4 regions of the Thermus javaensis genome follow, and region 1 is predicted to be linked to each of the others. Evidence: riboswitches for the same ligand, from Rfam matches in the RefSeq annotation. Region 1 holds a riboswitch; each other region holds the start of a gene.

What was found. A riboswitch is a leader RNA that binds a small molecule or an ion and turns the genes downstream of it on or off. The one in region 1 is predicted to bind cobalamin.
Positions count from the first base shown of each region.
Region 2: it holds a riboswitch for cobalamin, as region 1 does, so the genes downstream of both, ABXG85_RS10980 (ABC transporter substrate-binding protein) here and ABXG85_RS08255 (acyl-CoA thioesterase) in region 1, are expected to answer to the same signal.
Region 3: it holds a riboswitch for cobalamin, as region 1 does, so the genes downstream of both, ABXG85_RS09560 (acyl-CoA thioesterase) here and ABXG85_RS08255 (acyl-CoA thioesterase) in region 1, are expected to answer to the same signal.
Region 4: it holds a riboswitch for cobalamin, as region 1 does, so the genes downstream of both, ABXG85_RS07640 (HoxN/HupN/NixA family nickel/cobalt transporter) here and ABXG85_RS08255 (acyl-CoA thioesterase) in region 1, are expected to answer to the same signal.

Region 1 covers NZ_BSRG01000007.1:44,115-51,708, reverse strand. Annotated here, with positions in the region: gene ABXG85_RS08270 (ribonucleoside-diphosphate reductase subunit alpha) at 1-562, opposite strand, end outside; gene ABXG85_RS08265 (ribonucleotide-diphosphate reductase subunit beta) at 572-1,543, opposite strand; gene metE (5-methyltetrahydropteroyltriglutamate--homocysteine S-methyltransferase) at 1,527-3,677, opposite strand; gene ABXG85_RS08255 (acyl-CoA thioesterase) at 3,682-4,044, opposite strand; cobalamin riboswitch at 4,201-4,356, opposite strand; gene ABXG85_RS08250 (di-heme oxidoredictase family protein) at 4,410-5,588, opposite strand; gene ABXG85_RS08245 (imelysin family protein) at 5,592-6,638, opposite strand; gene ABXG85_RS08240 (ABC transporter substrate-binding protein) at 6,635-7,549, opposite strand; gene ABXG85_RS08235 (hypothetical protein) at 7,557-7,594, opposite strand, start outside.
Region 2 covers NZ_BSRG01000015.1:39,470-47,063, forward strand. Annotated here, with positions in the region: gene ABXG85_RS10970 (ABC transporter substrate-binding protein) at 1-1,125, opposite strand, end outside; gene ABXG85_RS10975 (ROK family protein) at 1,082-2,275, opposite strand; cobalamin riboswitch at 2,398-2,556, shown strand; gene ABXG85_RS10980 (ABC transporter substrate-binding protein) at 2,701-3,555, shown strand; gene ABXG85_RS10985 (FecCD family ABC transporter permease) at 3,559-4,587, shown strand; gene ABXG85_RS10990 (ABC transporter ATP-binding protein) at 4,574-5,326, shown strand; gene ABXG85_RS10995 (hypothetical protein) at 5,307-5,639, shown strand; gene ABXG85_RS11000 (SDR family oxidoreductase) at 5,679-6,416, shown strand; partial or broken gene ABXG85_RS11005 (serine hydrolase domain-containing protein) at 6,441-7,562, shown strand; partial or broken gene ABXG85_RS11010 (IS630-like element ISTth6 family transposase) at 7,558-7,594, opposite strand, start outside.
Region 3 covers NZ_BSRG01000010.1:47,282-54,875, forward strand. Annotated here, with positions in the region: gene ABXG85_RS09550 (ribonucleoside-diphosphate reductase subunit alpha) at 1-301, opposite strand, end outside; gene ABXG85_RS09555 (ribonucleotide-diphosphate reductase subunit beta) at 312-1,286, opposite strand; gene ABXG85_RS09560 (acyl-CoA thioesterase) at 1,267-1,668, opposite strand; cobalamin riboswitch at 1,799-1,970, opposite strand; gene ABXG85_RS09565 (ABC transporter ATP-binding protein) at 2,148-3,074, opposite strand; gene ABXG85_RS09570 (ABC transporter) at 3,074-3,832, opposite strand; gene ABXG85_RS09575 (radical SAM/SPASM domain-containing protein) at 4,022-5,380, opposite strand; gene ABXG85_RS09580 (hypothetical protein) at 5,688-7,160, opposite strand; gene ABXG85_RS09585 (SWIM zinc finger family protein) at 7,325-7,594, shown strand, end outside.
Region 4 covers NZ_BSRG01000006.1:92,498-100,091, reverse strand. Annotated here, with positions in the region: gene cbiE (precorrin-6y C5,15-methyltransferase (decarboxylating) subunit CbiE) at 1-226, opposite strand, end outside; gene ABXG85_RS07650 (precorrin-8X methylmutase) at 229-927, opposite strand; gene ABXG85_RS07645 (cobalt-precorrin-5B (C(1))-methyltransferase) at 920-2,020, opposite strand; gene ABXG85_RS07640 (HoxN/HupN/NixA family nickel/cobalt transporter) at 2,017-2,676, opposite strand; cobalamin riboswitch at 2,770-2,933, opposite strand; gene ABXG85_RS07635 (histidine phosphatase family protein) at 2,955-3,497, opposite strand; gene cobT (nicotinate-nucleotide--dimethylbenzimidazole phosphoribosyltransferase) at 3,521-4,531, shown strand; gene ABXG85_RS07625 (adenosylcobinamide-GDP ribazoletransferase) at 4,532-5,227, shown strand; gene cobO (cob(I)yrinic acid a,c-diamide adenosyltransferase) at 5,206-5,769, shown strand; gene ABXG85_RS07615 (cobyrinic acid a,c-diamide synthase CobB) at 5,769-7,085, shown strand; gene ABXG85_RS07610 (LLM class flavin-dependent oxidoreductase) at 7,114-7,594, shown strand, end outside.

The sequences.
Region 1 (7,594 bases):
ACTGGATCTCGGAGTTTTCCCGTTGGATCCGGGTCCACTCCCAAAAGTCGGGGTGCTCTATGGGCAGGTAGGCGGCGCACTGGCCCCGGCGGGTGGAGCCCTGGTTGAAGACCTCGATGGCCCGGTCAAAGAGGCTGGCAAAGGCGTAAGAGCCGTTGCTCTCCCCGTTATCGCGGATGGGGGCACCCCGGGGACGGAGCTCCCCCAAGTACACGGAGGTTCCACCCCCCTGCTTGCTCATCATGCCGATTTCCGCCACCGCCCGCAGGATGGAGGCGGTGTCGTCCTCCACGTACGTGCCGTAGCAGGAGATGGGCAGCCCCCGCTTGAGGCCGTAGTTGGCCCAAACGGGCGTGGCCAGGGAGTACCAACCGTAGGCCATGTAGCGCGAAAACTTCTCGGCGAAGCCGGGGATGCCCGTGAGGGCCTCGGCCCGCGCGGCAATCTGCCGCACCCGCTCCTCCACGCTGACCCCAGGGAGGAGGTAGCCCCGGCTCATGTACAGCCGCGTCCACTCGTTAACCCAGTACCAAGGCTCGTATACCCGTTTCACCTCAACCATGGCGCCTCCTTAAAAAAGCTCGTCCGGATCGTAGCTCTGCACGCGGCGTGCGTAGGCCACGCTGCGCTTGTTGAAGAAGTCCACCTCCTTATCGGCGAGAAGCTCCAGGGAGAACCACTCGGTGTCCCGAAGGAGCTCGGCCCGGGGCGCGAAGGGGGCAGGGAGGCCATGAAGGGAAAGAACCTCGTTGTAGCGGTGCTTGAGAAACTCCAACACCTCTTCCCGGGAAACCACCCCTAAGTCGCCCTCGGCGAAGATCCAATCCACCAAGGCCTCCTCCCCCTGGAAGAAGCGCATGGCCCAGGCCAGGGCCTCCTCGGCAAAGCCCTCGCCGAAGCGCTCGGGAAGCTCCTGTCGGAGGAGGCGGAGGAGCTCTACCCCGAAGAGGCCGTGGATGTTCTCCTCCTTGCTGGTGGCCTCTATGGCGTTGGAAATGCCCTTGAAGCGCCCCGAGCGGCGGTTGATGGCCATGAGGGCGTAGAACTGGGAGAAGAGGGAGATGTGCTCCGTGAAGGCGGCGAAGAGGAGGAGGGCGTGGGCGTACGCCTTTAAGTCCTCCTGGCGAGCGCGGCGCAGAACCTCCTGAAGGAGGCGCTGGCGTTCCTTTAGGGCGGTTTCCTCTTCCAGGGCTTTCTGGAAGCGCTCGTTGAGGCCAAGGAGATCCAGAAGGTGGGCGTAGGCGTTGGCGTGGCGCACCTCGCTTTCGGCGAAGGTCATCCCCACCTCCGCCACCTCCGGCTTGGGGAAACGGTCGTAGATCCGGGCCCAGAAGAGCTTGACGGCGAGCTCCACCTGGGCGATGGCCAAGAGGGACCGTTCCACCAAGGCCCGCTCCTTAGGGTCGGCTAGGGCGTAGTCCTGCAGGTCAGCGGCGTAGCTGAACTCCGTGTGCACCCAGTAGCTGTGCCGGATGGCATCCCGGTAGCGGAGAAGCCCGGGGTACTCGTAGGGGCGGTAATGAAGCCTAGGCTGAGTGAGCATTCTCACCTCCAAAACGCTTCCGAAGCCGACGCGCAGCCTCCACTATGGCCTTCAGGTTGCGCTCCACCTCGGCCCAGGTCCGGGTTTTGAGGCCGCAGTCTGGGTTTACCCAAAGGCGTTCCGGGGCAATGTGCTCCAAATAGGCCAACAACCGCTTTTCCATCTCCTCGCTGGAGATGGCCTGAGGGGTGTGAACGTCGAAGGCCCCAGGGCCCAGGGCAAGGTCCAAGCCCCTTAGTTCCTGGAGGAAATACGGGTCCTGCCGCGCCGCTTCCAGGCTGACCACGTCGGGGTCCATGGCCTCCAAGAACGGCCTGAGGGTGGAGTAATCGGAGTAGCAAAGGTGGAGGTGCACTTGGACCGAAGGGCCAACGGGAGCTGCCCGCTGGAAAGCTTCCCGAACCAGGGTCAGGTAACCCGGCCGCTCCTCCGAACGCAGGGGTAACTTTTCCAAAAGGGCTGGCTCGTCTATTTGGATGAAACGGAACCCCGCCGCCTCAAGGGCCCGGACCTCTTCCCCTACGACCTCAGCCAAGTTCAGCACGGCCTCGGCAAACCCCACCCCCTCTGGCAAATAGCTCCAAGCAGCGAGGGTGATAGGGCCCGTGAGGATTGCTTTCACCGGCTTATCGGTGAGGCTTTGAGCGTAGGACAGCTCGTCTAGGACCAAAGGCCTTCTCCGCCTGACGGGTCCCCCCAGGATTGGAGGACGGTAGACGCGGCTCCCGTAGGACAGCACCCAGCCCTCGGGATTGAGATAAAACCCCTCCAAGCGCTCGGCGAAAAACTCCACCATATCGCTCCTCTCGGGCTCCCCGTGGACCAACACGTCCAGCCCCAAATCCTCTTGGAAACGTATGACCCGAGCGATGGCTTCCCGTATGGCTTCCTCATAAGCCTGAGCCGAAATCCTGCCCGCCCGGAAACGCGCCCGCAAAGCCCGAAGCTCAGGGGTTTGGGGAAAACTGCCAATGGTGGTGGTGGGAAAAAGGGGTAGGCCGAGGTCCCGTTGCGCCTCCTTGCGAACCTCCCTCGAGGGCCGGGGCCCGGGAGAAGGGGGCAGGGTGGGCAACGAAGGCGAACCCTCCTGGGGCCGCCAGGCTTGCGCCAGATCCCAAGCCTCTCCCTCCCCGCACAACATACGGGCCAGGAGGGAAAGCTCCCAAAGCCGCTCCTCAGCAAAAGCCAGCCGGCCCTCCAAACCAGGAGGCGATGCCTCCACCCGCCAGGGCAGGTGGTACAGGGGCGCCTTAGGAGCAAGCCAAACCTCGCCCTCCTTGCCCACCTCTTGCAGGTGGGCGGCTACCTCAGAAAGGGGGGTACGCCAAACCCCCTGCCCCTCCACCACCCCTAGGATTGGGATGGCAATCGCTTGAAAACGGCCCTGACGAAGAATTTCCACCCCTAGGCTGGCTGCAGTCCAGGGCAGAGCATAGAGTTCCTCTGGAGGCAGCAGATAAGGGGTAAGAAGAGCGAGGGGTAGAACCTCCAGAAAGCGGGTGTAAAGCTTTTTGAGGACAGGCGCATCCTCAGAAGCCCCGTCCAATCCTAGGGCAGGCTCCTCCAGAAGGGCCAAGGTGGCTCCTGCCCCTTTGAGCTGGGCCAGGAACTCAACGTATACCTCCCCGAGGGCCTCGAGGTGGCGGACCAGATCTCGTCCTGCCGGAGGGTTCTGTGCCAGGCGAAGTAGGGTGTATGGCCCTAACAGGTGGGGAAGCCCCTCGGAGTCCTTGCGGAAAGCCTCTAGGGGCTTATTCCAGTGAGGCTGATAACGGGGCGTTTCAGGAAGAAGGGGTGCCAAATAATGGTAGTTGGTGCCAAACCATTTCCGCAAGGGCAAAGCGTCCTTACCTCGAGCCAGGGCGTAGTACGCTGCCGCGTCCTTTGGATCCACGGGGTAGACGCCCACCATCACCGCCAGGTCCAAGAGCGGGTCGTAAAGGCTCATCTCCCCCACGGGGTAAAGTTCCACAAAGCGGCGGTAGGTGGAAAGCCGGAGTGCCTCCAAGACCTCCAACCCCTTCCAGAACGCCTCCTCCGTTACAACCCCAGACCAAAAGCCCTCCAAAAGTTTCTTGTACTCCCGCTTCGGGCCCAAGCGGGGAAAACCATAGGCCAAGGTCTTGACCCTCATACCCTTACCCCCTCTCCAAAGGAGGAACCGGGGTGGGCCGGCCCGCCTCGTCCAACGCCACCAACACAAACCCACCCCGGGCGGCCAGATAGGGCTCTCGGCCCGCCTCGAGGGGCTCCACCCACATCTCCACCTCCACACGCATGGAGCTCCGCCCCACCTCCACCACCCGGGCCACCAGCTCCACGATGGAGCCCTGGGGCACGGGATGGCGGAAGTCCACGGCGTCGGCGTGCACCGTGACCACCTTGCGCCGGGCGTGGCGGCTCGCCGCCACGAAGGCCGCTTGGTCCATCCAGGCCATGGCGGTGCCGCCGAAAAGCGTCCCGTAATGGTTGGTCTCTCCTGGGAACACGGGGTACACCATGCGGGTTTCCCGCACAAAAACCTCCTTCACACGGCCAAGGGCCGAACCTGTCCAAGCCTCCTACCCTCGCCCCTGTGGGGCAGCTCGACTTTTAGGGGAGTGCGCCTTTTTTAAGGTCCCACGGGCATCACCACCTTCACCCTTGCCTCGAGGGCTACGGGGTAGGACCGCGAAGCGGGTACTCGGGCTTCCGGCCAAAGGGGGCCGGTCACCGTTGCGGGACAGCGCCGGACTCTCACCGGACTTCCCCCGCCGCCCACGGGCGTCCAGGCCTGTCGGCCTGGCATCGCGGCCAGGACACCCTAAGTCTTGGGTGTCCTGCGGAGGAGGCTACCACGGGTTGGGGGTAGCGTCAAGCCTCCAGACTACAACCCCTCCAGAAAGCGAAGCAAGGCCTCGCGGTCCTCCTTGGAAAGGGCCATGAAGCGGCGCTTGGCCCCTTCCGCCTCACCCCCGTGCCAAAGAATGGCCTCCTCGAGGGTCCGCGCCCGCCCATCGTGAAGGTAGAGCTCCTCCCCAAGCACCTTCCGGGTGAGGCCAATCCCCCATAAGGGCGGGGTGCGCCATTCGGCAGGGGCGGCGTCCCCCTCGGCCACGCCGTCGTCCAATCCCGGGCCCATGTCGTGGAGGAGGAGATCGGTGTAGGCGGGAAGCCCGGCCAGGCTCGGTTGGTGGCAGGTGGCGCAACCGATTTGGGCGAAAAGGCGCCTTCCCCTTAGGGCCTCCGGCCCGTGGCGGGGAGCGGGCACCGCCAGGAGCTTGAGGTAGGCGACCACCGCCTCCAACTCCGCCTCCCCCACCTCTATCCCCCCTTCATCGGGGAAAAGGGGCGTGGAAAGGCCCATGTCCTCCCGGTAGGCCAAGGCGGCCTGCTCCTTTAGGCTTGCCACCCCCGCCTTCCACCCAAAACGGCCCACCTCACCCCCAGCCAGGCGGGCCACCCTTCCCGAAACCCCGTCCCCATCCCGGTCCTCCGGGTCTTGCGAGGCGAGAAGGGCGCTTTCCGGCACCGCCTCCAGAAGCCCCCCGCCGAAGACGGGTGGAGCCAGGCGGAGGCTATACCGGCCCGGAACCGGCCTCCCCGAGGGGTCCAGGACCTCCAGGCTAAGGCGCCTGAGCCGATAAGGGGTCCCATCGGGATAGCGCCCCACCGCTTCCTCCCAGCGGAGGAGGACCTGGCCCTCCGGTGGGTAGCCTGGCAGGGCGTGGTCCTGGAGCTGCACCCCGAAGCGGGGGTGGGGGGCGGTCCCATCGAGGGCACGGGCGCGCACCAAGGCCTCGCTACGTCCCTCGAAGGCGAGGCGCCCCCGCCCGTCCCGCACGTGGCACCCGGCGCAGGATTGGTGCACAAAGAGGGGGCCCAAGCCGTCCTCCCGCACGAAGATGCGGTTGAAGGCTTGGTCCCCTCGGCGAAAGGCCTCCAGAGCCTCGGAGGTAAGCCCAGGCAGGGGGTGGCCGAAGGCCCGAGAGGAAGCGTCCTGCACCCAGTAGCGGGCGGGAAGGGCGCCGAGAAGGAAAAGGGCAAGCCAAAGAAAGCGGCGCACGGCCTAGCGGAAGAGGGCCTCCAAGGCCCGGAGCAAAGGCTCCACCTCCTCTGCGGGGGCTTGAGCCCGCACCTTGGCCTCGAGGGCCACCACCAACTTTAGCGCCTCCTCCTCCTGGGGCATCCCCGCCAGGGCGGCCCTAAGGCCCTCCAAGGCTGCTAGCCCCTCATCCACCTCCCCCTCCACCAGGTACTCCTCCCGGAAGGTGCGGAGCCAAAGGAGGGCCCGCTCTCCCGCATCGCCCACCGGGGCCTGGGCCAGGGCGCGATGGAGGTCTTGGGCTCTGGCTATGGCCAAGGCTACCTGGGGGTGGTCCCAGTTGCCCTCCAAGGGGCTCGGCAGGGCCGCTACCGCTCGCTCCAGGTCCAGGGCCAAGGCCCAGACCGGGCCCGGTAGGGGAAGCAAGGCGAAGGCTTGGAGGAGACCCCGGACATTGGCCCGGTAATCCTGGGCCGAGCGCTGAGCGTACGGGCTTTCCGGGTTCTTGAGCTTTTCGGCGAAAAGCTCCTCGGCGAGTTCCAGGCTTGCGGCGTAGAGCTCCAGGGTCAAATCCGTCTCGGAGGCTTCCTCCAAATAGGCCAAGTAAGCCTCCCGCATACGGGAAGCCTTCTGGGCCAGATCCTCCGCCAACAGGGCCAGATGGCGGGCGGCCTCTGGGGTGCGGGCAGGCTCCTGGTAAAGGAGGTATTCCAGGGCGTGGAAGCCCCGAACCTCAGGGGGCAGGTCCTCCACAGGCTTCCCCAAGGTGCGCCGGAGGTCCTCTGGGCTTACGGGCCAGGTGTCCAGATACGGATCAAAGTCGCCCACAGGCCCAAAGGCGAAGGCTTCCAACACCTCCCAAGGCTCCCGGGCCAGATGCCAAAGGACCCGGAGCCGGTTCAGGCCCTCGAGGGTGGGGGCTTCCGCATAGGCGCGGGCCGCCTGGGCCAGAAGCCGGGCATTTTGAACAAGCTCTCCAAGGAGGGGCTCCACCTGGGCCCGAAGGTCCGCCCTAAACCCCTGGGCGAAGGCCGCGGCGAGGAAAAGCAGTCCTACAGCAAAGCGCCTCATTGGCCACCCCCCACGCTACGCCAGACCTCTTCCACCAGGACTCGGGCGGAATGGGGGCCCCCGTAGGTCCAGGTGTTCGGGGCCAGGGGCAGCACCCGAGCCCGATTTAGCCGGAGCAGGGGACCCACCGCTGGGTCGCTCAGGGGGTTATTCTCGGGCTGGGCAACGAGAAAGACGAGCACGCCCGGGTTGTCGCGCACCAAACGCACTAGTCCCTCAGGACCCACTCGAGAAAGCCCATACGCCTCTGCCTTTCCGGTCCAGGCGTTCTTCAGGCCCAGGGCCTCCAGGAGCTCGGAAGCCAGGGTGTCCCGGGTGAAGACGTTGTAGACCTTCTCCCGGGCCCAGGCCTGGACCAAGAGGAAGGACCTACCGGAAAGCCCCTTGCGCCCAAGCTCCTCCGCCCGCTCCCGCAGGAAGCGGTCCAAATCGGAAAGGATCCTCTCCCCTTCCCGTTCCTTCCCTACCAAGCGGGCGTGAAGGAGGAAGTGCCGCCGCATGGCGGCAAGTTGTCCCTGGGAGGGGAGATAGTCGTATAGCGCCGTGGGGGCGATGCGGGAAAGCTCGGGGTAGAACCGCCCCTGAAAGCCCGTGTAGCCCAAGACCAGATCGGGCTTAAGGGCGGCCAGGCGCTCCAAGCTCGGGCTCATGCGCCCTCCCACATCCTGGATCCCCTGGGGAAGCTCCATCCTCACCCACTTGGGGAAATCCGCCAGATCTGCCCCCGCCACGGGCTGCACTCCTAGGAGGAGAAGGTCTTCCAAAGGCCGCCAGTCCAGCGCCGCCACCCGCGCTGGGGTCTTGGGCAGGCAAACCTCCCCCAAGTCGTGGGGCACCCGCCCGCCCGGACAGGACCCCTGCGCTAAGGCCAAGGAAACCAGAAAGCTCACAAAAAGTGTTTTCGTCCGCATAACCCTCCTAGTTCAGATGACGAAAGTACGCCACCGGTGTCGCCG
Region 2 (7,594 bases), on a different contig from region 1:
GCTTTCCGGCGCCACGGCCCCGTGGACCAAGGAGCCCACGATGCGGTTGGACTTCCAGTCCCGCATGGCCGCCTGGCCGTAGGCGTTGTACTTGGCCGGGTCGGAGTCCAAGCGGGCGGCGATGGAGCCCTTAAGGGGGTTGAAGGTGTCCTGCCCTTCCTTAGACCCCACCAGCCGGAGCCAGTTGAGGGCGTTCTGGCGGTTCTTGGCTCCCTTGGGCAGGCCGAAGGAGTCGGAGAGCATCATGAAGACCCCTTGGGTGCCCGGGGAAGGGGCCCAAGCAAAGTCGGTGCCGGGCTTAAGCTTCAAGGTGGTGGCCATGTACCCTGCGGCCCAGTCCCCCATGATGTTGAAGGCGGCCTGGCCTTGCACCACCCGGTCCACCGCTTGCTGCCAGGAAAGCCCAGCGGCGTCCTTGTTGGCGCAGTCCAGCACCTTGCCGAAGGTTTCCCAGACCGCCACCGCCTTGGGGTCGGTGAACTTCAGCTTGCCGTTCCAAAGGTTGTTCCAGCCGTCAGCCCCCAGCATGGCCAGGGCCACGCTTTCCCAAAGGTGCTGTTGCGTCCAGTTTTCCCCCAGGGCCAAGGGGGCCTGGAGGCCCTTCCGCTTCAGGGTCTCGCAGGTGGCGAGGAACTCGGCCCAGGTCCTGGGCGGGTTCACCCCCCATTCCCGCAGCTTGGCCGGGATATACCACATGACGTTGGAGCGGTGGATGTTCACCGGGACGCTCCAGATGCCCCCCTTGTAGGAGATGAGGTCAATGAGCCCCTTGGGGAAGGCCTGGAGCCAGCCCTCCTGGCGGAAGAGGGGGGTGAGGTCCTCCATGCGGTTGGCCACCACCCAGGTACCGATGAGCTCCATGCCGGCGTGGACCTGGAAGGTGTCGGGGGGGTCGCCGCCGAGCATCCGGGTCTTGAGCACCGCCTTGGCGTTAACCCCAGCTCCTCCGGTCACCGTGGCGTTGATGACCTCCACGCCGGGATACTTCTGCTTGTAGAGCCGGATGAGGGCCTCGAGGGCCGGCCCCTCGTCCCCCGCCCACCAGGAAAAGATCTCTAGCTTGCCCGTCTGGGCCAGGGCGCTAAGCCCCAAGGCCATGCCGAGTACCCAAAGCCACTTCCTCATACCTACCTCCATTGCGACGTGGGCTTTCCGCCCACAGGCCGCCCAACTCAAAGAAGCGCGCCAAAAAGAGGCTCGCCCCGCCCACCGCCGCCGCCAGGTGCCCGTAGGAAGAGGGTTGCACGGAAAGCGTGCGGTGGGTTTCCAAAAAGGCGTGCGCCGCCAGGGCGCGGCGCAAGGGGGCTTCCAAGAAGGGAAAGAGCTCCGCCGCCTTGCCCCCCACCACTACCCGGGCGGGGTCGTAGGCCACGGCCAGGTTGGCCACAAACCGGCCCAAGGCGTCCCCTAGGTGGGCCAAGGCGGTCCGGGCCAGGGGGTGGCCCGCCTGGGCCTGGGCCAAGAGGGCCTCGAGGTCCTCCGCTTCCCCTCCCAAGGCCCGGTGGTGCCGCAGCAAGGCTCCCAGGCCGAGCTCGGTTTCCAAGCACCCCTTGCGCCCACAGGCGCAAGGGGCTTCCCCAAAGCCGAGCCAGTGGCCCACCTCCCCCGCCGCACCACTCGCTCCCCGGAGGAGGCGGCCTTCCGCCACCACGCCCACGCCCAGGCCGGTGCTGAGGACCAGGTAGGCCAGGTTTTCCTCCCCGTGGAAGAAGACCTCGGAAAGGGCGGAGGCCTTGGCGTCGTTTTCCGCCAAGGTGGGTAGGGGGAAGGAGGCCAGAAAGGGGCTCAAATCCAGGTTGCGCCAGGCCAGGTTGGGGGCGTAAAGGAGCTGGGTTCCCACCACCACGCCGGGCAGGGTGAAGCCGAGGCCCAAGGCCCCTTGGGCCTCAGGCAGGCTTTCCTGCAGAAGCCGGGCGAAGCGCTCCTCCGGCCCCGCCTCCTTGGCGTGGGCCCACTCCTTGGCCCAAAGCACCTCACCCCGCCAGTCCAGGGCCAGGAGGACGGTACCTTCCACCCCGATTTCCGCTCCCAGGGCGAAGCGGGCCCCTGGCCGCAGGTGCAACAGGGTTCCCGGCCGCCCCAAGGGCGGGGAGGTGGAGGCCCCTTCCTCCAGGAGGCCTTCGTGCAAGAGCTCGTCCACCAGGCGGCTCACGGCGCTTTTGGCCAGGCCCGTGAGCCGGGAGAGGTCGGCGCGGGTGAGGGGACCCCGCCGCAGGTGGCCCAAGATGGCCCGGCGGTTCAGCCTGCGGATTTCCTGTGTGTCCCCTTTGCGCACCCGTGCCCCCCTTTAGTTCGTTCTCGGGACTAAGTAAACCACCGCCCCCGCCTTCCGTCAAGCCCTTGTCAGGTTCGCCCTCCAGGGCTTAGCCTTGAAGCCAAGGCCCGCTAGGGCCTCAAAGCCAGGTCCGTTGCCCTGGTGCCTGGGTGCGTAGCCCAGGCTTAAAGTGGGGAAGTCCGGTGCAAGTCCGGCGCTGTCCCGCAACGGTAACCGGCCAAGCCATGGGCCTTTCCTCGCAGGCCGGAAGCCCGAATACCTGCCAGGGCCGCCCGCCTTACCCCGTGGCGGGCACCTCACGCGGATGGGGGAGCGCTGGGGGCTTCTCAAGCGTTTTGGTGCCCCTGCCGCTCTTTCGGCAGGGGCGTTGCCCTACCTCCCCCGGGCCCGGTGCGCCTGGCCCTAGCGGCCTTAGGGAGGTGGGCATGAGGAAAATCTGGGCGTTTTTGTCGGTTCTCTTGGCCTTAGCCTTTGCCTTTCCCCTCACCCTCACGGACGACCTGGGCCGCTCGGTGACCCTGAAGGCCCCCCCTAAGCGCGTGGTCTCCATGCTGCCTTCGGTTACGGAGACGGTGTGCGCCCTGGGGGCCTGCGACCGCCTGGTGGCCACGGACGACTACTCGGATTGGCCGGAGAGCGTGAAGCGCCTGCCCAAGGCGGGGGGGCTTTACAACCCTAACCCCGAGCTGATCGTCTCCTTGAAGCCGGACTTGGTCTTGGTTTCCCGCTACGGCAAGCTTTACGAAACCCTGGAGCGGGCAGGGCTTACCGTGTTCGTGGTGCGCACGGAAACCTACGAGGACATCTTCAAAACCGTACGCACCCTGGCGCAGCTTCTGGGGCTTGGGTCGCAGGGGGAAAGGCTGGTGGCCCAGATCCAGAAGGAGGTTTACCAGGAGGAGGCCCGGGCCGCCAAGGCCAAGGCCAGGCCCCGGGTCTACTACGAGATTGACCCCACCCCTTACACCGTGGGGCCGGAAAGCTTTATCGGGGTCCTCATCCAGAAGGCCCGGGGGGTGAATATCGTTCCCAAGGAGCTTGGGCTTTTCCCCAAGATCGCCCCCGAGTTCGTGGTGGAGAAGAACCCCGAGGTCATCGTGGCCACCTACCCGAACGCCCGGGAAACCATACAGAGCCGACCGGGTTGGAGCCGGGTGAGGGCGGTGCAGGCGGGGAGGATCTGCGTGTATACGGGGGGGGAGGACAACCTTCTTTCCCGCCCCGGCCCCCGGGTGGCCCAAGGGCTTAGGCTCCTGGTGGACTGCTTCCACGGGCGCTAGGCCATGACCTTGTCCTTGCCCCTTGCCCTCAGGCGGAGCCTCGTCTTCGCCTGGCTCTTGGCCCTCTTGGCCTTGGCCTTGGTTTTGGGGCTCGCCTTGGGGGCGGTGGCGGTGCCTTTCGGGGAGGTGGTGCGGGCCCTGTTGGGCCTCGAGGAGAACCCCATCATCACCGAGCTACGCCTGCCCAGGGTTCTCGGGGGCATGCTGGTGGGGGCGGCCTTGGGGGTGGCGGGGGCTTCCTTCCAGGGCCTGTTCCGCAACCCCTTGGCCGATCCCTATCTCATGGGGGCGGCCTCGGGGGCGGCCTTTGGCGTGACCCTGTTGGCGGTCCTTATGGGCGGGCTTTCCCCCGCCTTCGCCCAGCATGCGGTCTTCCAGGGCCTTCCCCTTTCCGCCACCCTCTTCGGCTTCCTGGGGGCCCTTTTCGCCACCCTCCTCACCCTGGTCTTGGCCGGAGGGGTGGCGCGGACGGGGGAGCTGGTCTTGGCGGGGGTGGTGGTGGGCAGCGTCCTCACGGGGCTCACCACCTACCTGATGCTCCAGGACGCCGATCGGGTTCGGGCGGTGTTCGCCTACACCCTGGGGAACCTGGCCTTTTTGGGCTGGCCGGGGGTGAGGGCCTTGGCCTTCTTCCTCCTCCTCGCCTTACCGCCCCTTTTCCTCCTGGGCCGGGTCCTTAACGCCCTGCAGCTTGGGGAGGAGGTGGCGCGAAGCCTGGGCCTTCCCCTCAATGCGCTAAAGCTCCTCCTTTTGGCCGCGGCCAGCCTCCTCACCGCCGCCAGCGTGGCCCAGGCGGGGATCATCGGCTTCGTGGGGCTCGTCACCCCCCACGCCTTAAGGCGGCTTTTGGGGGAGGACTACCGCCTGCTCCTGCCGGCGAGCGCCCTGGGCGGGGCCGTCCTTCTGGCCCTGGCCGACCTCCTGGCCCGCACCCTTACCCGGCCCGCCGAGCTTCCCGTGGGGGTGGTGACCACCCTCCTCGGAGGGCCCTTCTTCCTTTACCTCCTTTGGAGGCGGCGTGGGCGGGCTTGAGGCGAGGGGTATCGTGGGGCCTTTCGCCCTAAAGGGGGTGGACCTCAGGGTGGGCCCGGGGGAATGGCTGGCCCTCCTCGGCCCCAACGGCTCCGGCAAGACCACCTTGCTTCGGGTGATGGCGGGGCTTCTTAGGCCCAAAGGCGGAGCGGTGTACCTGGAGGGGAAGCCCCTTGGCGCCTACGGGAGCTACGCCCGGGGCCGGCTTCTCGCCTACCTGCCCCAAGGAGGGCCTTACCCTGAGGGGCTTTGGGTGGAGGAGGTGGTGCGCCTGGGGCGGCTTCCCTACCTGGGGCTATGGGGCCGGGAGGGGCGGGAGGACCTCGAGGCGGTGGCCTGGGCCCTGGAGGCGGCGGGGGCGGCCCACCTTAGGGGGCGGCTCCTCGGTACCCTCTCCGGGGGCGAGCGGCAACGGGTCTTTCTGGCCCGTGCGTTGGCCGCCCGGCCCCGCTACCTCCTCTTGGACGAGCCCACCACCTATCTGGATCTGGAGCATCAAGGGGAGGTGGTGGCCCTCCTTAGGGCCTTGGCGGGGCGAGGCGTGGGGGTGCTTTCCGTCCTGCACGACCCCAACCAGGCGGCCTTGGCCCACCGGGTGGCGGTGTTGCGGGAGGGGCGGCTTGTGGCGGAAGGGCCGCCTGCGGCGGTGCTGACGGAGCCCCTCCTCCAGGGGCTCTACGGGCCCCGGGTGCGGGTGGCCCACGTGGCGGGGAGGCCCCATGTCTACCTGGACGGATAGGGCTCGGCTTTACGTGCGGGGCCGGGCGCTCCTGCTGGACCTGGGCAAGGAAACCCCTTTTTACACGGAAAGCGGTCCGAGGCGGGCCCGTTACCTCCTGGTGGGCCGGCTCTCCCCGCCGGAGTGGCTTCGGCTTAGCCTTCCACGGGAAGGGGTGTTGCACTACCCCCTTCCCGTGGACCCCTTGGCTTTTGAGTGGGAGGGGGAGACCCTCCTGCTACCGGGCCTACGGGTCTACCTGGGCGGGCCTCCTCCCTTCGTGGAAACGCCCTTTTACGCCTGGCGCTTGACGAGAGGAGAGGAGGAGGGGTAGGGTGGCCTTACCGACCGTTCGGTCGTGGGGAGGTGCGCCGTGCGGCTCAAGGATAAGGTGGTCCTGATTACCGGGGCGGCCCACGGGATCGGCCGGGCCACCCTGGAGCTCTTCGCCCGGGAAGGGGCGCAGCTCGTGGCCTGCGACATCGAGGAAGGCCCCTTGGCGGAGGCGGCTGCGGCCACGGGGGCCTTGCCCGTGGTCATGGACGTGGCCGACCCCGCTTCGGTGGAGCGGGGCTTTCAAGAGGCCTTGGCCCGCCTGGGCCGCCTGGACGGGGTGGTGCACTACGCCGGCATTACCCGGGACAACTTCCACTGGAAGATGCCCTTGGAGGACTGGGAGCTGGTCCTAAGGGTGAACCTCACGGGGAGCTTCCTGGTGGCCAAGGCGGCCTCGGAGGCCATGCGGGAGCGGAACCCGGGGAGCATCGTGCTCACGTCTAGCCGGGTGTACCTGGGGAACCTAGGACAGGCCAACTATGCGGCCTCCAAGGCGGGGGTGGTGGGGCTCACCCGGACCCTGGCCTTGGAGCTGGGGCGGTACGGGATCCGGGTAAACGCCCTGGCCCCAGGGTTCATCGAGACGCGGATGACGGCCAAGGTACCGGAGAAGGTGCGGGAGAGGGCCATCGCCGCCACGCCCTTGGGCAGGGCGGGAAGCCCCGTGGAGGTGGCCTACGCCGCGCTCTTTTTGGTTTCCGACGAGTCTAGCTTCATCACCGGCCAGGTGCTCTTCGTGGACGGGGGGCGGACCCTGGGAGCCGCGCCCGCTTAGCGGCCGTAGCCAAGGGGGTGAGGCGTGGACTTTAGCGGACTGGACCGGCTTTTCCGCCACATGACGGAGGAGGGCTTCCTGCCGGGGGCGGTGGTCTTGGTGGCCCGGGAGGGGGAGGTGGTCTTCCAGGGGGTCTACGGCTATTTGGACCCCGAAAAGCGCCTTCCCATGCGGGAGGACGCCCTTTTCCGCCTCTACTCCATGACCAAGCCCTGGGTTTCCGCCCTGGCCCTGAGCCTGGTGGAAGAGGGGGCTTTGAGCCTCTTGGACCCGGTGGAGAAGTACCTGCCCGAGCTTGGGGCCTTGCGGGTGGGGCGGGAGGTGGGCGGGGAGGTGGTGGTGGAGCCCCTTCGGGCCCCCCTCACCGTCTACGAGCTTTTGCGCCACACGGCAGGGTTTACCTATGGGGTCTTCTTCTCCTCCCCGGTGAAGCGGCTTTACCTCGAGGCCGGCGTGGACCGCTTCGATCTGGACCGGGAGGCCTTCTTGGAACGGCTCGCCGCTTTGCCCCTCCGCTTCCAACCGGGGGAGGCCTTTGAGTACGGGCTTTCCACCGACGTGTTGGGCCACCTCCTGGAGGCGGCCACGGGGAAGAGCCTAAAGGACCTCTTGGAAGCGTGGGTCTTTGCCCCTTTGGGCCTGCGGGATTCCGGCTTCCAGGCCAAAGACCCCACCCGCCTGGCCCAGCCCTTTTCCCGGGACCCGGAAACGGGCCGGCGCATCGTCCTCATCCCCGTGGAGGCCCCACCCCCCCGGTACGCCGGCGGGATGGGCGGGGTGAGCACCGCTTCCGAGTACCTGGGGTTCCTCGAGGCCCTGCGCACCGGCAAAGGCCTCCTCCACCCCCGCTTGGCCCGGCTCATGACGCAAGACCACCTGGGCCCCCTCTACGTCGAGGGCTTGAAGCGGGGCCCCGAGTACCTTCCGGGGCCGGGGTACGGCTTTGGGCTTGGGGTGGCGGTGCGCTTGGGCGAGGCGGGCCTTTCGCCGGGAAGCCCGGGGGAGTTCACCTGGGCCGGGTTTGGCGGCACCTACTTCTTCGTGGACCCCGCCTTGGGCGTGAGCGCCCTGTACCTGAGCCAGGCGCCCAATCTGCTTTCCGTGTTGGAGCCGGCAAGGGCCCTTCACTCGCGGCTGGGGGCTAAGTGCCCTCCCCCAAGATTTTCAACTCCACACCC
Region 3 (7,594 bases), on a different contig from region 1:
CCCTCAGGATGGAAGCGGTGTCGTCCTCCACGTAGGTGCCGTAGCAGGAGATGGGAAGGCCCCGCCTGAGGCCGTAGTTGGCCCAGATGGGGGTGGCGAGGGAGTACCAGCCCCGGGCCACGTACTCCTGGAACTTGCGGCCAAACCCCTCCACCTTGGTGAGGGCCTCGGCCCGCTGGGCGATCTCCCTCACCCGCTCCTCCACGCTCACCCCGGGCAGCAGGTAGCCCCGGCGCATGTAGAGGCGGGTGTGCTCGTTGGCCCAGTACCAGGGCTCGTAGGTCCGCTTGGTCTTGGTCATGCCTCCTCCTTCAGAAAAGCTCCTCCGGATCAAAGCTTTGTACCCTGCGCGCGTAGGCCACGCTCCGCTTGTTGAAGAAGTCCACCTCCTTGTCGGCGAGGAGCTCCAGGGTGAACCACTCCGTGTCCCGAAGCCTCGCCCGGTCCACAGGGAAGGCTTCGGGGAGTCCATGGAGGGCGAGGACTTCGTTGAAGCGTCCCTTGAGGAACTCCAGGGTTTCTCCGTGCCCCACCAAAGAGGGTTCCCCCATGGCGAAGAGCCAGTCCAGGAGGTTTTCCTCGGCCCGGAAGAGCTTCTGGGCGAGGCGTAGAGACTCTTCCTGAAATTCCTCCCCCAGGGCCTCGGGGTGCTCCGTCCTGAGGAGACGGAGGAGCTCCACCCCAAAGAGGCCGTGGACGTTCTCCTCCTTGCTGGTGGCCTCAATGGCGTTGGAGATCCCTTTGTAGCGGTTGCCGCGGCGGTTTAGGGCCATGAGGACGTAGAACTGGGAGAAGAGGGAGACGTGTTCCGTGAAGGCGGAGAAGAGGAAGAGGGCGAGGGCGTATTCCCGCAGGTCCTTCCCCTGGGCGCGCCGAAGGGCCTCTCCCAGGGCTTGGGCCCGATCCCGGAGGGCGCTCGCCCCCTCCAGGGCCTGTCCAAAGGCCTCCTCCAGGCCCAAAAGCTCCAGGAGGTGGGCGTAAGCGTTGGCGTGCCGTACCTCGCTCTCGGCGAAGGTGAGGCCCACCTCGGCGATCTCGGGCTTGGGAAAGCGGTCGTAGACCCGGGCCCAGAAGAGCTTGACGGCGAGCTCCACCTGAGCGATGGCGAGGAGGGCGCGCTCCACCAGGGAGCGCTCCTTCTCGTCGGCCAGGGCGTGGTCCTGAAGGTCGGACTGGAAGCTGAACTCCGTGTGCACCCAGTAGCTGTGCCGGATGGCGTCCCGGAAGCGGAGGAGCTCGGGGTACTCGTAGGGGCGGTAGGCGAGCCTAGGCGCCGTGAGGGGCACGGGCCTCACCTCCTTCCAGGGGAGGCACCGGGCTTGGCCTCCCCCTTTCGTCCACCGCCACCAGGACAAACCCGCCCCGGGCGGCCAGGTAGGCCTCCTCGCCTTCCTTCACCGGCTCCACCCACATCTCCACCTCCACCCGCATGGAGGTGCGCCCCACCTCCCGCACCCGGGCCACCAGCTCCACGATGGCCCCCAGGGGGACGGGGCGCTTGAAGTCCACCGCGTCCGCGTGTACCGTTACCACCTTCTTGCGCGCGTGGCGCGTGGCGGCCACAAAGGCCGCCTGGTCCATCCAGGCCAGAACCGTTCCGCCAAACAGGGTTCCGTAGTGGTTGGTCTCCCCGGGGAAGACGGGGTAGACCATCCGCGTCTCCCGCATAGCGCCTCCTTGGGCGGGAAAAGCTTCCTAGAGCCGAAGGGCCTCTTTCGGGCGCTGGGCCCGTGACGGGTTTTGGGGGTTAGGCTAAGGTCCCACGGGTCTCACCACCTTCACCCTTGCCTCGAGGGCTACGGGGCAGGGCCGCGAAGCGGGTACTCGGGCTTCCGGCCGGGGCGGAGGGCGCGACGCTTGGGCCGGTTACCGTTGCGGGACAGCGCCGGACTTTCACCGGACTTCCCCCACCGCCTTTGGGCGTCCAGGCCTGTCGGCCTGGCATCGCGGCCAGGACACCCTAAGTCTTGGGCGTCCTGCCCAAGACCCTACCACAGGTTGGGTAAGGGGTCAACGGGAAGGGGGGCGCCTCGAGAGGCCCTTCCGCCATCGCGTTTTTGGGCCAATCCCCTGGGCCGACCCGGGTGGGGGGCGGTCCCTCGCCGACCCCCTCGAGGACCGGCAACACCCCCCTATCCCCCGTGCGGCTAGACAGTGCGAGGTTGTGCGCCAGGGGAAGGGCGGGCCTCCCCGAAGAGGTGGAGGAAGAGGGCCTCCAGGCTCGGCGTTCCCCTGGAGACCTCGAGGACCTCCACGGGAAGAGTTCCCAAGGCCTCCCGCAGCGCCTCCCACGGCCCGAGGAAGAAGAGGACCTCGGGGCCCTCGGCGCTCCAGCCGGGGCCTAAGGCCTGGAGGAGGGCCTCCGCCTTGGGCTCGGCGAGGCGCACCCGGTACCCCTCCCCGGCCCAGTCCCGGAGGAGGGCCCGGGTGGGGCCCTGCCGCCGCACCTCCCCCCGGTGGAGGAAGGCCACCCGGTCGCTCACCCGCTCCACCACCTCGAGGTCGTGGGAGGTGAGGAGGATGCCCCAGCCCTCCTTCTTAAGCTCCAGGAGGATCCCCTCAAACTCCCTCCGGCTCACGGGGTCCAGGCCCAGGGTGGGCTCGTCCAGGAGGAGGAAGCGGGGCTTGAGGGCGAGGGCCAAGGCCAAGGCCGCCTTCTGCTGCATGCCCCGGGAGAGGGAGGCGAGGGGGGCGTGGAGGCGGTCCTTTAGGCCGAAGCGCTCCAACCAGGCCTCAAACCGGGGGCGGACCTCCCTGGGGGGAAGCCCCCGGATGCCCCCGAAGTAGAGGGCGTTCACCAGGAGGCTCAGGTTGACGTAGAGGTTGCGGCTTCCCTCCAGGAGGACGCCGAACTCGTGGCCCTGGGGTCTGCGCCGCGCCCCGCCCTCCTCCAGGACCACCTCCCCCCCATCGGGGAGGAGGAGGCCGAGGACGACCTTGATGAGGGTGGTCTTGCCCGCCCCGTTGGGGCCCAAAAGGCCCAGGATCTCCCCGGCCCCAAGCTCCAGGCTCACCCCCTTGAGGGCCTCCAGCTTGCCGAAGCGCTTGTGGACGTTCTGCACCAAAAGCCGCATCAGTACCTCCCTAATAGGCCCCTCCGCCGCACCGCCGCGTAGACCCAGGCCATGGCGAAAAGCCCCGCCCCGAGAAAGAGGAGGGCCTGCACGAAGGCGAGGAGGAGAAGCCCGGGGAACGCCCCCTCCCCGGTGAGGGCGAGCTTCAGGAGCTGCGTCCCTGGGGCAAAGGGGAGGGGGGTCATCCAGGGAGCGAAGCGAACCAGGGAGAAGAAGTAAGGAAGGAAGAGGAACTGGACAATGGTGAAGAAGCCCTCCACCTGCTTGAAGTGAAGGGCGAGGGCTCCCATGCCCAGGGCGAAGCCTAGGGCGGCGAGGTAGAGAAGCAAAAGGCTCAAAGGCCACCAGGGGGCGGGGGCGAGCCGCACCCCGAGGAGAAGGGCGAGGGGAAGGAGGACAAGAGCGCTTGTGGTGATGCCCTGAAGTCCCCGTACGAGGGCGCGCAGGAGGAGCTGTCGGAGAAGCCCTCCTCGGGCCAGGCCCAGGTGCTCCAGGGTGCCTAAGGCGGCCTCGGACTGGACGGAATAGGCGATGGACTGGAAGGTGCCCACCACCAGGTTGAAGGCGGCGAAGACCAGGAGGAGGGGGCCCAGGTCCAGGCCCAGGCTCGCCAGCCCCTCGGGGGTCAGGTTCTCCAGGCCGAGGACCATGGAGTAGAAGAAGAGAACGGAGGCCAGAAGCCCCGCCAGGGTGTCAAACCAGTAGCGCCTGGTCAGGTTCCACTCTAAGAGAAACTCGCTCCAGAGTTGCCAAAACACAACGCTTCCTCGAAGATAAGAAGGCAGATTGGGGATTCCCCCTCACTGCCTTCTACTCAGCCTACCTATTTATGTTAGCACCGGCGGGTTTTTTGTTGGACACGGACGCCTACCGCCGCAACCCGGGTCTCCTAAGGGTTGCACGCGAGAAGGCCTGACAATCCACCGCATCCTCCTCACCTCCTTTCCCTAGCCCGTGCAGGGGCGAGGTGCCGGCTCTGCCTCGCCTGCACGTTCGGCTAGCAAAGTAAAGGTACGCTTCCAGTTCCACTTGAAGGTGGTGCACTCCAGCTCCACCTTCCCCTCAGGCATGGCCTCGGGGAAGACCACCTTCAAGGGGCACCCCCCCATGCACGCAGGAAGCCAGGTGCAACGGGAGCAGGCGAGCTTTTCGGAGAAGGGGTCCCAGGACATCCAGCGCTGGTAAACGGGGTTCTCCGCAAGTTGCAGGGGATCGTATTCCAGGAGGTTGCCCACGGCGAACTCGGGCTGCCCCACCGTGTCCCAACACTTCTGCAGGGTGCCGTCGGGCTCCACCACGAACCCCTCCGGATGGGCGGCCACGCACCCTCCAAGCTGAAGGGAGGGGTAGGGAAGGGTGGCCAGTCCTAGGCTTTCCGCAAGGGTGAAGTACTCCGGCTCAATCCGGGCGAAGTCCTTGCGGGTAAAGCAAAACCCTTTGACCCCGTGGCTGGGCGGGGCGGTGGAGGTTACGGGGGCAAAGTAGACCCGCAGGTTCTCCTGGTGGGCCAGCCCTTCCTCGGCCAGACGCTTCAAGAGGGCGGGCACACCCTCGCGGTTCCGGACGTCCACGTTGACCCGGATGTGGACGAAGACAGGTTTCCCGAGGAAGAGGCGCAGGTTGGCCAGGATGCGCTCAAAGCTCCCCTCCCCGGTAAGGAGGTGGCGGCGCTGGTCGTGGTAGGGAGCGTCCCCGTCCAGAGTGATCTGGACCAGGTGAATGCGGTAGCGGACCATGTCCGCCACCTTCCCTTCGTCCAGGAGGTAGCCGTTCGTGATGAGGCTCGCGCTGTACTCCACGCGGTTCCTCTCGGCTATCTCCATGAATCCTTGGGATAGCTTCTGAACAACATCCCAGGCCAGGGTGGGCTCACCGCCAAACCAGGTGACGAAGAACTTGCTGAGGCGGGGGGCTTTTTGAGCGAAGACCTCAAGAAGCTTGGCCTGAACCGCTTCGGTCATGCGGCTCACCCGGTGCCGCTGGAAACAGTAGTCGCAGCCGAAGTTGCAGTCTATGGTGGGACAGATCGTTAGGCTCCAGGCTTCCGTGGTGTAGCGCTGCCGCAGGTGGAGGGTCTTAAGGTAGGCCAGCTCGTCAAAGTTCTCGAGAACGACGAAGCGGCCTTCCACGAGCCCCTGGTCTACAGGGTTCTTGGGGTCCAAGGGCTCCCCCTTGACCAGGGCCGTGTAGCGCGCCCATCCTTCTGAATCCAAGACGGCCAGGCCACCGGAGAGGGAGTTGAAGGCGAGCTTCTCGCCCGTGGGCAGGGTGTGGAAGTGGTTGAAGCGGCTTGGTTTGTAGTTCATCCCTCCCCGGGTTGGTGCCTGGGCGGGTTCCTGGAGGTTCACCACGGGTAGCTGCAACATCCCGTCTTGCATGGCTTTCACCCCTCTCGGCTATCCTCAGGCTGGCCTCAGGGTAGCAGGGGGGAGGTTACGCGAGGTTACGCGGGAGGCCAGCTATGGAACCCCTTCCGCGTAACCCTTCCCGTGGCACCCTGGGGGCATGAGGGGCAAAGTCCTTTGGCTCCTCCTCTTGGCCTGGCTCCTCCTCCTGGCCCGGCCCTCCGGGCCCGCTTTGGCCTGCTGGCGCCCCGACTGCTTTCCCCCGGCCTCACACCCCGTACTCCCGGCGGAGCCTCGCCACCCGGGCCTGGGCGATGGGGAGGCGGGGGTCTTCCTGGGGTAGCCTCTCCAGGAGGGCTTCCCAGACCTCCAGGTCTTCTTTCAGGCGCTCGGCCAGGAGGAAGAGGCTTTCCGTGTCCCCTTGGGCCAGCACCGCCTGCTTCAGGGTCTCCTCCAGCTCCAGGCGGAGTTCCTCCACCCCCGGGGCCTGGCTCCAGGGGAGGAGGGGGCCTTGGTAGAGGGCCAGGGCCCCCTCCAGGTCCCCCCGGGAGAGGGCCTTAAGGAAGGCTCCGAGGTCCGAGGGGGGAGGGTTTTCCAAGCGGTAAGGGGAACAGGAGATGCGGAAGCCCTTGGCCCGCAGGCGGTGGAGGAGGGTCTTCAAGGCCCCTAGGTTGGGTTCCCCGTAGAGGGCCTCCGCCAGGGCTTCTCCCGAAAGGCCTGCCTCGTGGGCGAGGAGGAGGGCCAGGGCCTCGGTGCCCCTGGGGCCCAGGGAGGGGAGGGGGCCTCCCCCGAGGAAGCGAAGGAGAGGGGTTCCGGCCTCTCCCAAAAGGAGGGCCCGGGCCTCGGGGCGGAGGGCGGGGGCCAGGCGGGGGGCCAGTGGGGCCTCTACCTCCGCCCCCAGGGCCCTGAGGCGGGCCTCGGCCAGGAGGGCGTAGAGGGCCCCGTCCTCCCGGAGGAGGCCGTGGGCGGAGAGGAGGAGATCCCTGGCCGCCTCCCCCCCTTCCAGGAGCCCCTGGGCCAGGAGGAGGAAGCCCTGGGACCACCCCGCCTGGGGGCCGACCTGGGCCGCTTCCAGGAGGAGCCGGGCCCTAAGGGGTTCCAGGGCCAAGGCCCCAAGGACCAGGAAGCTCGGGAGGCTGCCCGGGCCCAGGAGGGGAAGGAGGCCCTGGAGGAGGGTCCGGGCCCGCCGGGGCTGGCCCCGGAGGAGGTGGGCCAGGGCCAGGGTGTGCCCGGCCAGGAGGCGCACCCCGGGCAGCTCGTGGAGCAGGAACTCCTCCCCCTCTTCCAGGACCTCGGGGAGGGGAAGGGCGCCGAAGAAGAGCTCCAGGCGGAGGTGGTGGAGCCGGGTCCAGGGGGAAGGGGCCTTGAGGCGGGCCAAGGCGGCATGGGCCAGGGCCTCGGGACGGCCCAGGCGCTCCAGGACCACCGCCAGGGCCAGGTGGAGCCGGGCCTCCGCCTGGGAGTTCCCCCGGAAGCGGTGGAGGGCCTCCTCCAGGGCCACCGCCCCTTCCCTCGGGGGCAGGGCGAGGCCCAGGTGGTAGAGGGTGAGGGGGGTCTGGGCCCTTCGGGCGGCCTCCAGGGCCAGGGTGCGGTAGGCCCGAAGGTCCCCCTTCCGCCCCTCAAGAAAGCCCAGGAGGGCCAGGCGCTCGGCCTCCAGGAGGCCTTCTTGGGGGGTTTGGAGGAGGGCTTCCGCCTCCCGGTCCCTGCCCTCCTCCAGGAGGCGGAGGGGGTGGGGTTCCATGGGGCCAGTCTACTCGTTTGCCGTCCACCTGGCCCTGCGGTGGGCACCCTGGGCCTTCCTCGGTGGTGTCTTGACTGCATTCCCTCTTTGACCCCTCTCATGTGTCTAAGACCGAGGGCCTGGGGGCCTAGCGGCCCCACGGGAAGCGGCGAAGGAGGTAGACGATGCCTCTAAAGGAAAGGCTCTTCCAGACCCTGGGCAAGCTGGAGAAGGCCAAGGCGCTCCTCGGGAAGGTCCACCCCGTGGCGGGGATGGAGGGGCTCTTCGTGGTGGAGAGCGAGAGCCAGCCGAGGAAGCGCTACCTCGTGGACCTCGAGGCCGAGACCTGCACCTGCCCGGCCTACGCCCAGGGGAAGACCCGGCCCTGCAAGCACCAGGTGGCCGTGGTCCTCTCCCTCTGGCTCCGGGAGAAGCGGAGGGCTCAGGTGGAGACG
Region 4 (7,594 bases), on a different contig from region 1:
CCGAGGCCAGGAAGGCCACCCTCTTCCCCGCCCGCACCCGCGCTTCCGCCTCCCGGAGGAGGGGCTCCAGGGGGCCCTTCAGCGGGAGCTTCTCCCCCGGGTGTTCGGGGAAGTGGGCCAGGTGCCGCGCCCCCCCGACGAGGACTTCCGCTTCCTCCACCCGCCGCAGGGCCAGGAGGCTCATCCCTTCCCGGCCACGGGCACCTAGGCCGATGAGGTAGACCACGGCTAACCCCCCCGGTAGGCCTTGGAGGTGTCCACGCCTCCATCGGCGGCGAGACGCAACAGGGCGTGGAGCGCCGCCACCACCAAGGTGGAGCCCCCCTTGCGCCCCTCGGTGACGATCCAGGGTACGGGGGCTTCCATGAGGGCCCGCTTGGCCTCGAGGACGTTCACGAACCCCACGGGCATTCCCAGCACCAGGGCGGGCCGCGCCCCCCGCCGGACCGCCTCCACCAGGGCCAGGAGGAAGGTGGGGGCGTTGCCCACCCCCACGATGGCCCCTTCCAGAAGGCCCCTTTCCTCCGCGTACCGCACCGCCGCCTCGGCCCGGGTGCCTCCGGTGGCCTTGGCCCTTTCCACCACCTCGGGGTGGGAGAGGAGCTCCACCACCTCGTTGCCGAAAAGGCGGAGGCGCTCAGGGTTGAGGCCGCAGGCGATCATGCGGGCGTCCACCAGGATCCGCGCCCCGGCCATGAGGGCCTTGAGCCCCGCTTCCACCGCCCCTGGGCTAAAGCGGGTGAGCTCCTTGTACTCGAAGTCGGCGGTGGCGTGGATCATGCGGCGGACGATGGGCCACTCCAGCTCGGAGAAGCCGTGGAGCCCGGCTTCCTCGTCCACCATGCTGAAGCTTTCCTCTTCTATGGCCCTGCCCTTTTCCGTCATCTGGTGGGCTGGGTTCCTTTGGGCCTTGATCAGGTCATCCACGGTACACCTCCCGGTCCGGCCAAGCGGCGAGGCACCGCCCCTCGTCGAAGTCCGTCAGGGCCACGCTCACGAAGGGGCGCGGGCCAATATAGGCCTGGAGCTTCTCCTGCGCTAGGCGCACCAGGTTCAGGAAGAAGCGGTCAAGCCCTTCCTCCAGGGCGAGCTCCAGGAAGCGGCGGGCGGTGGCGGCCCCTTCCGCCTCCTTAAGGGCCCGAGGGCTTGCCCCCGCTTCCTTGAGGAGGCCCAGGAGCATGGGTAGGTTCACCTCGCCGCCCGCGGCGTGGGTCATAGTCTTGCCGTCGGCCATCTTGGATACTTTTCCGATCATCCCCACGATCCGCACCACTTCTATCCCCACCTTCCGCGCCGCCCTGAGCACATCCCCCACGAAATCCCCCATCTCTATGAAGGCCATCTCGGGAAGGTGGGGAAGGAGCCTTTGGGCGAAGCGCTCGCTTTTTCCCCCGGTGGTGGCGGCGATCTCCAAAAGGCCATTGGCCCGCGCCACCCCCACCGCCTGGACCACGCTCATGCGGAAGGCGCTGGTGGAGTAGGGCTTTACCACCCCCGTGGTGCCAAGCACGGAGAGGCCCCCCAGGATCCCAAGCCTAGGGTTGAGGGTTTTTTTGGCCAGCTCCTCCCCTCCAGGGATGGCGATGGCGATGGCCAAGGGGCGGTCCGTCGCCTCCCGCACCGCCTCCCAGATCATCCGCCGGGGCACGGGGTTGATGGCGGGCTCCCCCACGGGCACCCCGAGCCCGGGCTTGGTCACCACCCCCACCCCTTCGCCCCCCTCTATTTGGTCTGCGCTGGCGAAGCGCACGTAGGCCTGGATCTCCGTCCCGTGGGTCACGTCGGGGTCGTCCCCGGCGTCCTTGATCATCCCCACCAAAACCCCATCCCCCTTCCGCTCCAGGCGGAAGACCTGGAAGGGCTGCCGCCAGCCTGCGGGAAGCCAGATGTCCACCACCTCCGGGGCCTCCCCCAGGAGAGCCAGGGCCGCGGCCTTGGCCGCGGCAGCGGCGTTAGCCCCCGTGGTGAAGCCGATGCGGCTTCCCTTCTTGTCGCGGGGCGGGGGGTAGGGGTGGCTCATGCCGGGCGCAGGGCGTAAAGCCTCAAGGAGACTAAAAGCCCAAAGAGGCCCAGGCCCAAGGGGAGGGCGAGGGCCTCGAGGTCCAGGGCCAAGAGTTCAGCCGCGGCCAGGAGGAAGGCCACCGCCACCACTGTCCAGCCCAGGAAGCGGCTCGCCCGCCTGGCCCGCTCCGAGTCGTGGGCTAGGTTCTGCAGGCGGCTTGCCAGGAACCCGTCCACCCCGTCCACCAGGAGCATCCCCAGGGTGAAGAGGAGTCCCAGGCGCAAGGGGGAAAGTTCCGCAGAAAGGGCCAGGGCGGAGAGCTGGCTAGCTGTTTCAAACCCCAAGCCGAAGAGAAGGCCGAGGAGGAGGGGGTGGAGGAGGGGAAGGCGGGCAGGCGCCCTTTCCTCGGGTCTGAGGAGGCGGTACAGGTTAAGCCCTCCCACCAGGAGAAGGAGCAGGGGGGGGAGGTGGAGGGCCTCCAGGTCCACCCGTTCCAGGAGGGCGGCGGCGGGGAAGGCCAGCAGGGTGACCACCCCACCGTGCCCCAGGGCGAAGAGGACGCCGTTATAGGGGGAGGGGCGCACCCGGGAAAGCCCGTCCACTGCAGCCAGGTGGTCGGGGTCCACGCCGTGGCGCATCCCTAGGGCCACGGCCAAAAGATCCAGGCCCGTCATGGGGTCCCTCTATGTGTACGGGAAGCTACAGGCCTAAGCCGAGGACCAGGTTCTCTTCTCATCCTTGCCTCCTTTCGCCCCTGCTCGGGGGCAGGTGAGGCGCGGGCTAGGGCGGGTGTTCGGGCTTCCGGCCAATGAGGAGGGGCCTTAGGTATGGGCCGGTTACCGTTGCGGCACAGCGCCGGACTTTCACCGGTCTTCCCCCTTTTATGCCCCAAGACATCCGGGCCTTGGGGCGCCCTAGCCGCACGGGCCCCGCTAAGGGGCTTGCCCCTGTTTTACTTCGGCGGAGGTTCCCCGTCAATGGTTGGTGTCAAGACCTTCCCCAGGACCCTTTGGGGCCAATCCACCACCACGGCGCTTCCCAAGGGCACGAGGCTGTCTTCCCCCAGGGCCCGGAGCACCGCCCGCACCACCCCCCCGTGGGTGAAGAGGAGGGCTGACCCCTTTAGCCCTTCCAGGAAGCGGAAGACCCTTTCTTGAAAGGCCTCGAGGCGCTCCCCCTCTGGGGGCGCAAACCCTTGGAAGCGGAGGAGGGCCTCCTTGTGGACCGCCTCCAGTTCCTCCCAGAAAGCCCCCTCCAACGCCCCGAAGTGGATCTCCCGCAGGGCGGGGCTAGGAATGGGGGCGAAACCCGCCAGGGCCGCCGTTTCCAGGGCCCGCTTGAGGTCCGAGCTAAAGGCGGGCAGGGGCGGGAGGAGGCCCCTGAGGGCCCTCGCCTGCTTCCTCCCCAAGGGCGTGAGGGAGAGGTCGGTCCAGCCCAAGAGCCTCCCCTCCCGGTTCCAGAGGGTTTCCCCGTGGCGCACGAGCCAGAGCTCCACGGGAAGAGTGTATAGTAAGGGCCATGGATCGGGGTATTTTGGAGGAGGCCCAAAAGCGTATGGAGGAGCTCACCAAGCCGCCCCGTTCCCTGGGGTACCTGGAGGAGGTGGCGGTGCGCCTGGCCGCTATCCAGGGCCGGGTGAAGCCGGAGCTTGGCCGGGGGGCGGTGGTGGTGGCCGCCGCCGACCACGGGGTGGTGGCGGAAGGGGTTTCCGCCTACCCCCAGGAGGTCACCCGGCAGATGGTCCTGAACTTCCTCCGGGGCGGGGCGGCCATCAACCAGTTGGCCCTGGCGGCGGACTGCGAGGTGTACGTGCTGGACGTGGGGGTCAAGGGGGAGCTTCCCGACCACCCCCGGCTCCTCAAGCGCAAGGTGCGGGAGGGGACCCGTAACTTGGCGGCGGAGCCCGCCCTCACCCGGGAGGAGGCGGAAAGGGCCCTCCTGGCGGGGCGGGAGGCGGCGCGGCGGGCCCTGGCGGAGGGGGCCACCCTCCTCGCCGCCGGGGATATGGGCATCGGGAACACCACAGCCGCCGCCGCCCTCACCGCTGGGCTCTTGGGCCTTGCCCCTGAGGAGGTGGTGGGTCGGGGGACGGGGGTGGGGGAGGCGGGGCTAAGGCGCAAGCGGGAGGCGGTGGCGAGGGCCCTCGCCCGCCTTCGCCCCGGGATGGACCCCTTGGCGGTGGCGGCGGAGCTTGGGGGCCTCGAGCTCCTCGCCATCGCCGGGGTGTACCTGGAGGGCTACGCCCAGGGGGTGCCCCTGGTCCTGGACGGCTTCCCCGTGACCGCTGGGGCCTTTTTGGCCTACCGCCTGGAGCCCGGGCTCCGGGACCACCTCTTCGCCGGCCACCTCTCCCGGGAGCCCGGCCACCGCCACCTCCTCGAGGCCCTGGGCTTGAGGCCCCTCTTGAACCTGGACCTGGCCCTGGGGGAGGGGACGGGGGCGGTCCTCGCCATGCCCCTCCTCCGGGCTGCGGCCCGCATCCTGCACATGGCCACCTTCGCCGAGGCGGGGGTTTCCCGGGGCCTGTAGGTGTTGCGGGCGCTTCTCGCCGCCTTCTCCCTCCTTTCCGTCCTCCCCGTGCCCGTGCCGCTCCAGGCGGAGGACTTCCGCCGCGGGGTGGCCTTCTTCCCCCTGGTGGGCTACGCCCTGGGGGCTTCCCTCGCCCTCCTCGCCCTCCTTCCCTTGCCCCCGGGGCTTTTGGCGGCCCTCCAGGCGGCCTCCCTCCTCGGCCTCACGGGGTTTCTCCACCTGGATGGCCTTCTGGACGCCGCCGACGCCCTTTTGGGCCACCGCCCCCGGGAGGAGAGGCTTCGCATCCTCAAGGACCCCCACCTGGGGCCCTTCGCCTTCGGGGTGGGGGGGCTTTACCTCCTCCTCCTCTGGCAGGCCCTGGGGGCGGGGCAAGACCCCCTTTTCCTCCTCCTCTTCCCGGGCTTCGCCCGCTTCGCCTGCCTGCCCTTCCTCCACCGCTACCCCCTGTTGGGCCCGGGGATGGCGGCCGCCATACGGGGGGGGCCCTGGGGGCTTGCCCTCCTCTTGGCCCTCCCCTTTCCCCTCCTCTTCCCTCTGCCCGCCCTTTCCGCCCTCCTCGCCGCCTTCCTCGTGGCGCGGCTCGCCCTGGCCCGGCTCGGGGGGGTAAACGGGGACATCCTGGGGGCCATGATCGCCTTGGCGGAGCTCTCTTCCCTGCTAGGCTATGCCCTATGGAAGAGCCTCGGCGTCTAAAGCCCTACGCCAGGCCCCAGGGGGAGCGGCGGGGGCTTCTCATCGTTTACACCGGGGATGGCAAGGGGAAAAGCACCGCCGCCTTCGGCCTGGCCCTGCGGGCCCACGGCCGGGGCCTGCGGGTGCGGGTCTTCCAGTTCCTCAAGCACGCCACCGCCCGCTTCGGGGAGCATAGGGCCCTTGCCCTCCTCGGCATCCCCATCGAGGGCCTAGGGGACGGCTTCACCTGGAAGAGCCAAGACCTTGCCGCCTCCGCCCGCCTGGCCCAGGAGGGCTGGGAGAGGGCCAAGGAAGCCCTCCTCTCCGGGGCCTACGACCTGGTGATCCTGGACGAGGCCACCTATCCCCTGCGCTACGGCTGGATCTCCTTGGAGGAGTTCTTGGGGGCCCTCCAGGCCCGCCCCGCCCACGTGCACGTGGTGGTCACGGGGAGGGGGGCGCCGGAGGCCCTTTTGGCCTTAGCGGATACGGTCACGGAGATGCGCAAGCTCAAGCACGCCTTCGACGCGGGCGTGCCGGCCCAAAGGGGGATCGAGCACTGATGCGCCTGGTCTTGGCGGCACCCCACTCCGGGACGGGGAAGACCACCGTGAGCCTCGCCCTGGCCCTGGCCCTTAGGGAGCGGGGCCTTCGGGTCCAGCCCTTCAAGGTGGGGCCCGACTACATCGACCCCACCCACCTGGAGGCCGCCTGTGGCCGCAGGCCCTACAACCTGGACGGCTTCTTCCTGGACGAGGCGGGCCTCCTCGCCCTCTTCCGCCACGGGGCGAGGGGGGCGGACTTCGCCCTGGTGGAGGGGGTCATGGGCCTTTTCGACGGCAAGGACCCCTTGGGGAGGGTGGGCTCCACGGCCCAGGTGGCCAAGCTCCTGAGGGCGCCCGTGGCCCTGGTGGTGGACGCCAAGGGCATGGCCGGCTCCATCGCCGCCTTGGTGCGGGGCTTCCGCGACCATGACCCCGGGCTTCGCCTCGTGGGGGTCTTCGCCAACCGGGTGGGCTCGGCGCGCCATGCGGCCCTTTTGGAGGAGGCCTTGGCGCCCTTGGGCCTGCCCCTTCTGGGCTGGCTGCCCCAGGACCCCGCCCTCGCCCTGCCCGAGCGCCACCTGGGCCTCGTCCTGGCGGGGGAGGTGGAGCTCCCCTTGGTGGCCCTGGGGCGGGCCTTCCGGGTGGACCTGGAGGCGGTCCTCCGCCTGGCGGCCTCTGCCCCGCCCCTTCCCGAGGCACCGCCTTTCCTGCCCGAAAGGCGCCCGCCTCGAGCCCGGGTGGCCTACGCCTGGGACAAGGCTTTCCGCTTCTACTACCCCGAGGCCCTGGAGCTCCTCGAGGCCTTGGGGGCCGAGCTCCTCCCCTTTAGCCCCCTGGAGGACGAGGCCCTGCCCGAGGCGGAGGCCCTCCTCCTCGGGGGCGGCTACCCCGAGCTCTTCGCCGAGAGGCTTTCGGAAAACCGGGCCCTCAGGGAGGCCATCCGCCGCTTCCCCGGGCCCGTGGTGGCCGAGTGCGGGGGGTATATGTACCTCTCCCAAGGCCTTTGGGTGGGGGAGCGCTTCTACCCCATGGTGGGCCGGGTGCCCGGGGAGGCCACCATGGCCGAAAGACCCGTTCTGGGCTACCGGGAGGTGGAGGCCCTGCGGGATAGCCCCGTGGCCCGGGCGGGGGAAGCCTTCAAGGGGCACGAGTTCCACTACGCCCGGCTTCCTCCCTCCCCAAGCCCCGCCTGGCGCCGGGTGGGGGGGGAGGAGGTGGAGGGGTACACCGACGGGAGGGTGCTGGCGAGCTTCGTCCACCTCTACCTTCCCGCCCGGATAGGGGGGGCGGAGCGGCTTCTGGCCTGGGCGGAGGGTGGGGGCAAGCACTTTTAAAAATAAAGTGGCCCCATACCCTTGGAGTATGGAGCTAGGCCTGTACACCTTTGGCGACCGGACCCTGGACCCCGAGCTGGGCCGCCCCCCCACGGCGGAGGAACGGCTAAGGCGCCTTTTAGAGGAGGCGGAGCTGGCCGAGGAAACGGGCCTCGCCCTCTTCGCCGTGGGGGAGCACCACCGGGAAGACTATGCGGTGTCGGCCCCGGCGGTGGTCCTTTCCGCCATCGCCGCCCATACCCGGAGGATCCGGCTGGCGAGCGCCGTGGTGGTCCTTTCCTCGGACGATCCCGTCCGGGTCTTCCAGCAGTTCGCCACCCTGGACCTTCTTTCCGGGGGGCGGGCGGAGCTTTGGGTGGGGCGGGGCTCCTTTGTGGAGTCGTTCCCGCTTTTTGGCTATGATCTGCGGGATTACGAGGCCTTGTTTGAGGAAAAGCTCGCCCTTCTCCTGAAAATCCGGGAAGCGGAGAGGGTCTACTGGCCTGGGGGGCGGTTCACCCAGCCCATCC